One region of the Peribacillus sp. NPDC094092 genome, then DNA from elsewhere that is predicted to be linked to it. Evidence: riboswitches for the same ligand, from Rfam matches in the RefSeq annotation. Region 1 holds a riboswitch; each other region holds the start of a gene.

Region 1 (2,266 bases):
TCCAATCTTATTTAAGAGAAGCTCCTGAAACCAGTTTCTTGCTGCATAAAAAATGAAACCTGAGGCAACAACGCTTGTAAACCAACTCCATAGATATCCATATACGAATCCGAATATCGTGACATTGATAGTCAGGAGCAAAATTAAGGGAATGATTGTAAAAGAATTTTGTACAAACATCAATACGAATGTCACAATAAATGTAAGCAAAAGGTTTTCCTTCAAAATGCCAATAACAGAATCCAGATCACTTTTCCAAACCAAAGTGAATAACTCTGCATTAGAAAAAATAAATATTGCGATTACCAATAGACCGATTATGGTCAGGACTTTTTTCAAAGGGCCACCACCATTCTTACTAGTAGTTTATCATTTTCGAGTTCATTGGTGAAAAAAAAGAGCTGCCGCATCATGCAGACAGCTCTTTTCCATTATAGTGGGTTTGCGGCGCGAAGATTCCATTAAAGCCACTTTTCAAACTGAATTCTTTTGTTCATTCCATAAATGATTGGCGCTCCAATCAAGAGGACAACGAATTCACCGACAGCCGTGGTCATCCAGCTTAACCAGAAAGGGAAACCCAGGGCAAGGTTCAGTTCAATTGCAATTAAAAACATTGTGAACGTGAAAAAGATAATCGTAGCGATCATCCGTCCTTTAATGCCTTTTATGAACCGAGAAACAAAAATGACAAGCAATAAGGCGAGCAGAGATTGCCCTACCCCGAAAATCAAGTCATATGGCACCATCGGCGAAAAGAGCAGATTCGATATGAAGACTCCACCGACGATACCGTAGATATACTTTTTATTGAATACAATCAGATGATTCAGTATTTCCGGTACACGAAATTGGAACATCTGAAATGATATTGGTTGGAACACCAATGAGACCGCCACATACAAGGCAGCCAATAACCCGCTTATCACGAGCGTACGAACATTCATTTTACTCTCTCCCTAGTTTTTTATCGTGGGATGGTTACGAACCACGTTTAGGCGTTTGCCCGATGTTTAATAGTATCCCATGTAAGCTTATTTCGTCAATTTGTAAAGAATGGTTTTTATTTATATTTCCAAGCCGCGGAAGTAGCTCGATTGGATTTTGATTTATTGCAATGAAGGATGATATTATTTCAATATGTACTTCAAAGGAGTGAATATGGAATGTCGATCGAGAGTGTCAAAAGCCATTTTAAAAAATGGGATCGGGAAGGCGATGTAATGGAGTTCGAAACATCGAGTGCTACGGTGATTGAAGCAGCGGAAACCATCGGTGTTATTCCAGCGCGGATTGCTAAGACTCTTTCCTTTAAGGGGGAAGGTGAAAAAGCCATTTTGGTTGTTGCTGCTGGGGACGCGAAAGTGGATAATAAGAAATTTCGTCAGACGTTCGGTTTCAAGGCACGAATGCTTTCACCTGAAGAAGTCCTTGCACAGACCAGCCATGCTATCGGAGGCGTTTGCCCGTTTGGTCTGGCAAATGATCTAGCTGTTTTTCTTGATGTATCGCTGAAACGCTTTGAGTCATTGTTCCCGGCATGCGGCAGTGCGAACTCTGCAATAGAACTTAAGCTCGCTGAGTTGTTCGAATATTCAGGCGCTGAGGATTGGGTGGATGTTTGCAAAGGTTGGGAAGAGAAGGGGAACGAGGAAGCAGCAGTAGGCATAGGCAATGCAATTGATGGCATTTGATGGTTTCAAAAAATCCACATGAATGGAAGTCCACTATTGTGGACTTTATTTTAGTGGCGGCCCAATTTTCTATGTTTTAAGCGGAAAATCGGGCAGAAAGTGTTCCTGAGCGGAGGTTGAAAGATGTTAAATGAAAGCAAAAGAAAAAGCAAAAGCAAAAGCAATAACAGCTATCTTAGTCTTAAAACTCTTTATGAAGAGAATATAACGGTTAAGAGCATTGCCCAGGAACTTGAGTTTTGCCATAAAAACGATCTGGCGGTGGATATCCAGAAAGCATTGGAAAAAAAGAATTTTGATATATTGGCAGTGCAAGATCAGGGGGAAATCATCGGGTATATCGAAAGGGAAGAACTCGGTGAAGGAAGGATCTCTGAATATTTGAGAAACTTTTCACCAAGGGAAATGGTTTCGGATTCAACCCCTTTGATCCAGCTTCTCCAGATTTTCAAGAATAAAACAAGGGTATTCGTATTAGAGAATAATTCAATTAAAAAGTTGATTACCCATGCCGACCTTCAAAAGCCTCCGATCAGGATGCTGATATTCGGATACATTACGTTATTGGAAAT
Region 2 (2,266 bases), on a different contig from region 1:
CTTGAACGAAAACGAGAATGCTTTTACTTCCTGGAAAAACTAGTCCGGAAAAGCGAAGAGCAATTCTAAACAAAAGCTCCCTGCACCCATTATTGAACGGAGCAGGAAGCTTTTTTTGCTGGTTTACTCGTGAGTTCAGACATTTACTCGTAAGTTACTCCGTTCACGCAAAAAAAGGACCTAATTAGGTCCTTTTTTGTCTATCCCTTTATGCTTGCGATAATTGGCGCAGGAGAGCTTCATGCATTCCCCTTGAACATGCGGGCCATATTTTTCACGAAAGGCCTCGAGGCAATAGCATTTCTCTTCTTCTTTTTTGGTTCCATCCATCGAGTGCATCCCTCCTGGCTTTAACTGGAGACTACACGTTTCTCCAGTTCTAAGTTGATTCGTCCCAACAGTACGGCACCGATTGACTGAATGATCGTTTTAACGATGATTTGGCCGATGATCGCAGCGGGTACTGCTTCCCATGGCAATATATTGGCACCCAATGGGCTTAGGCCAATCACGACAAATATCACCGAATCGAAAAATCCTCCCACGATTCCGCTGTAAAACACCCTCCAACTCATCGGGAGCTTTAAGCGGGTATAAATTTCCGTATCCGCCGTTTCTGCGACCACGAACGATAATGCGGAAGCAAATACGATCAATAACGTATCCCCTAATAAAAATGATACACACGCAGATAAAATAAGTGCAGTGACGATACATATATAGGTCTTCGCGCGGCCGAATTTATTTTGGACCAGATCTCGAAAGATGAAGGTTCCCCCGATGAGCAATGTCCCCATCGGAATGATGAACATGCCAAAATGCAATGGCGCAAAAGCTGCTGTTACCACATTCGCCGTGATGATGGATACTAAATACAATAAAATTCTTAACATTTCTTAATTCTCCTTATACAGAAAAAACAGCACCCTAAGAAAGAGCACTGTTCTCCTTAGTTTTTTTGAGAGGGTAGCTAGAACCTCTTCCGCCCATGCGGATTATCATTTTCCTTATTTATCGTAGCTTGAAAGCGATTGGAAATCAAGAAGTTTCCATAGTGCCGGTTTTTGTCGCAGAAAACTGCTTGACCGGCTGTATGTGAAAAGCCGACAATGATTGATAGGATAATGTTACGATCTTGGTATGAGGTATAAGGCGAGGAGGAAAAGGATAATGAAAAAACCATCGTTTGTTCATGTTATTTATATCGCAACCACACCAGAAAAGCTTTGGGAAGCCCTGACGAGCGGCGAAGTAACGAAGAAGTACCATTTTGGATGCCATGTCCAGTCTGACTGGCAAGAAGGCTCAAGCGTTAAATATTTGCTGGAAGATGGGCGTATTACTGATCATGGTAAAGTACTTAAGTGTGAGCCGCTGCACCTGCTCTCTTTCACTTGGAACATGACAGGAGACGAAACACCCCGCGAGCAGCCTACTCGGGTCACTTTTATCCTGCAGCCTTTGGATGATTCGACTGTGAAGCTAACGCTTAGGCATAAGGAGCTTTTGGAGACGGATTTTGTATATGATGATGATACCTTTGAAGGCTTGAATAATGGATGGCCAGCGATTCTAAGTAACCTGAAGAGCTTGCTTGAAACTGGACGGACCCTGCCGCCAATATCTGTAGATCGGGATAATTAAGCGGCAGTGGATAACGATAAAAATAAATCGAAAGAGAGTTGTTATTGATGGATACGCAAATCATTACGAAATTTAAAATAGACAAACCAACCAATGAAGTGTTTGAAGCCATAGTGGACCCAGAGAGAATCGGGAATTTCTGGTTCTCATCGAGTTCTGAAAGATGGGAACAAGGCAGGACGGTTACATTGAGATATAACGAATACGATGCTGAAGTGGATATTCATATATTGGAAGTAGAGGAAAATAGTAAAATCATGTTCTCATGGGGAGGAAATGATCAAGAAACGATTGTTACAATTACACTGAAAGAGTTGGATGAAATGAGTACAAGTATTGAAGTGAACGAATCAGGTTTGAAAGAGGACGACCCCGAATTGATGAATAAAATGATAGGACAAAAAGAAGGTTGGGTTTATACATTAACCTGTTTAAAGGGTTATTTAGAAAATGGGGTTAATACTTTGAGAGCATCCATAATTTTTTAATTCAGTCCGCCTTTTAATTGCATAAACCCTCAGAACTCTTAGGGTATCTGAGGTTTTTTTCGGTCCTGCCTCCCCTCCTTTGCAGCGTAGGTGAAATTCCCGTTCATCAAATGGTAAATCCACCCTCAAAAAAC
Region 3 (2,266 bases), on a different contig from region 1:
CTTCGGCCATTTTTTCATAAATCCAGACAACCATATTTTCAGCTGTTGTATTCATAAGCGGCAGGGTTTCATTCAAATAGCGATGATCCAGGTGGATTTCAATCTCATTTTTCCATATATCCTTGATGTCCCCGAAATCTATCATCAAACCGCGTGAATCCGTATACCCGCTCAATCCGAAAATGACCTTATATGTGTGGCCATGCAGGTTCTTGCATTTTCCTTCATAGTCATGCAGATGGTGCGCCGCGTCAAAGGTGAATTCCTTACTCACGAGAACCCTCTTGTTTGTATACTTCAATTGGCTGCGCTGAATATCTTCATCTATTTTTTGGAGTTTATCCACTATAGTAAAACCGTACATCATGAAAGCACCTTCCGTCTGCTAACATAATCATCCAATCCTTTTTTCCGCAGATTACATGCCGGACAATCTCCACAGCCGTCTGAGATAATCCCGTTATAGCAAGTCAGGGTCTTTTCGCGGACAAAGTCGAATGCGCCAAGCTGATCCGCAAGCTCCCATGTTTCTTCTTTATTAAGCCACATCAGCGGCGTATCAATCACGAAGGACTGGTCCATCGACAAGTTCAAGGTCACATTCAACGATTTAATGAATACATCACGGCAGTCGGGATATCCGCTGAAATCCGTTTCACAGACACCGGTGACAATATGTTTAGCGCCAATCTGACTCGCCAGCACACCGGCAAACGAAAGGAACAGCAAATTCCTCCCTGGTACGAACGTCGAGGGCAATTCCCCTTCTTCCCCGTCCGCCACTGCAATATCACTTCTCGTCAATGCATTCGGTGCCAGCTGGTTCAGCAGCGACATGTCAAGGATATGATGGTTCACGCCCAATTCCTTGGCAATGCTTTGAGCGCATTCGATTTCCAAGCTATGCCGCTGATTATAATCGAACGTCACTGCTTCCACTTCCTCAAATCTCTCCAATGCCCAGAACAGGCACGTCGTACTGTCCTGGCCTCCGCTAAACACAACCACTGCCTTTTCTTTCTTCTTCATTACGATAAAACTCCTTTTTACGGAAAAAAACAGCACCCTAAGAATAGAGCACTGTTTCTCCTTAGTTTTTTTGAGAGGGTAGCTAGAACCTCTTCCGCCTTAACGCGGAATATTATATTTTTCCAAGTCAATAGTAACTTGAAAACGACAATAAATCAAGATGATTATATTTAGTGAATAGTAGATCTGATGGAAAATTTGGTTATCTTTTCATCGCTTAAATATCACCCTATCCGTCCGATAAAATAATGTGAATAAAAAATCGATAAAGGGGTCCATTAAATTGAAAAGCATTAAAGGAAAGATATTGGTGGCATTTTCACTCATCATATCTTTATGTGTCATCTTAGGAGCATTCAACATTTATTCCAGCAACAAGTCTCTGGTATATTCCCAGGATATCATCGAAAAGGAACTTCCGCTTCTTATCCAAGATGAAAAACTGCTATATAATCTAGCACAAAGAACCGCATTCGCCCGAGCCTATATTCTATATGGTGACGAGAGTTATAAAGAAAGGTTTTTACAATATACCGAAGACAGCAAGGCCATCCAGGAGGATCTCCTCTCTTTAAGCGATTCTGATAAATCGAAGGAATTGATCGAGAAAAGCGTGGATTGGAGGACGATGATTGTAGACCGGGTATTTCCACAATATGAAAAGGGAAATGAAGAACGCGCGAAAGAGATACTCAAAAATGAAGTGGCGCCAATCAGCAATGAAGTAATGGAGGGTTTCAAGGAGCTTGCTTCTGAACGCGAGGAATTGATTGCCGCTTCAGGTAAAACCGTCATCGCAAGCGGGAAATCGGTTAAGAAGACAAGTATCATCATATCCATTGCGGCAGTCCTCATCGGCCTTCTGCTGGCGCTTGTGACTGCCAATCTCATTACCGCCCCCCTCCTTAAAATCAGGGACAGGATGAAAATGGTGGCTGAAGGAAAGCTGAATCATGAGCCCCTGGAGCAAAAGTCATATGATGAAATGGGCCAATTAACGGTATCCGCCAACCAAATGCAGAGTAACCTTCGTGATACGATCGAAAAAATGCTCGTTGTGTCCGAATCCGTTTCCAACCAAAGTGAGGACCTAACTCAATCAGCAAAAGAAGTGCAGCAGGGCAGCAAACAAATAGCCACGACGATGTATGAACTTTCGGAAGGTTCAGAGTCACAAGCCAACCGGGCAGCTGAAATGGTTCGGATGATGGATGATTTCACCGGCAGGATCGAGTTG

The links. Region 1 has a riboswitch for preQ1 ahead of ACQKNS_RS22175 (QueT transporter family protein). Riboswitches for the same ligand answer to the same signal wherever they lie in the genome.
Region 2: it holds a riboswitch for preQ1, as region 1 does, so the genes downstream of both, ACQKNS_RS11485 (VUT family protein) here and ACQKNS_RS22175 (QueT transporter family protein) in region 1, are expected to answer to the same signal.
Region 3: it holds a riboswitch for preQ1, as region 1 does, so the genes downstream of both, queC (7-cyano-7-deazaguanine synthase QueC) here and ACQKNS_RS22175 (QueT transporter family protein) in region 1, are expected to answer to the same signal.

The regions. Positions count from the first base shown of each region.
Region 1 covers NZ_JBNNUC010000005.1:327,879-330,144, reverse strand. The annotation lists gene ACQKNS_RS22180 (TVP38/TMEM64 family protein) at 1-339, opposite strand, end outside; gene ACQKNS_RS22175 (QueT transporter family protein) at 462-947, opposite strand; PreQ1 riboswitch class I at 954-998, opposite strand; gene ACQKNS_RS22170 (YbaK/EbsC family protein) at 1,167-1,694, shown strand; gene ACQKNS_RS22165 (hypothetical protein) at 1,818-2,266, shown strand, end outside.
Region 2 covers NZ_JBNNUC010000002.1:516,538-518,803, reverse strand. The annotation lists gene ACQKNS_RS11495 (PadR family transcriptional regulator) at 1-69, shown strand, start outside; gene ACQKNS_RS11490 (hypothetical protein) at 181-330, opposite strand; gene ACQKNS_RS11485 (VUT family protein) at 351-893, opposite strand; PreQ1 riboswitch class I at 944-986, opposite strand; gene ACQKNS_RS11480 (SRPBCC family protein) at 1,171-1,644, shown strand; gene ACQKNS_RS11475 (SRPBCC family protein) at 1,692-2,132, shown strand.
Region 3 covers NZ_JBNNUC010000002.1:512,331-514,596, reverse strand. The annotation lists gene queD (6-carboxytetrahydropterin synthase QueD) at 1-364, opposite strand, end outside; gene queC (7-cyano-7-deazaguanine synthase QueC) at 364-1,029, opposite strand; PreQ1 riboswitch class I at 1,085-1,127, opposite strand; gene ACQKNS_RS11445 (methyl-accepting chemotaxis protein) at 1,313-2,266, shown strand, end outside.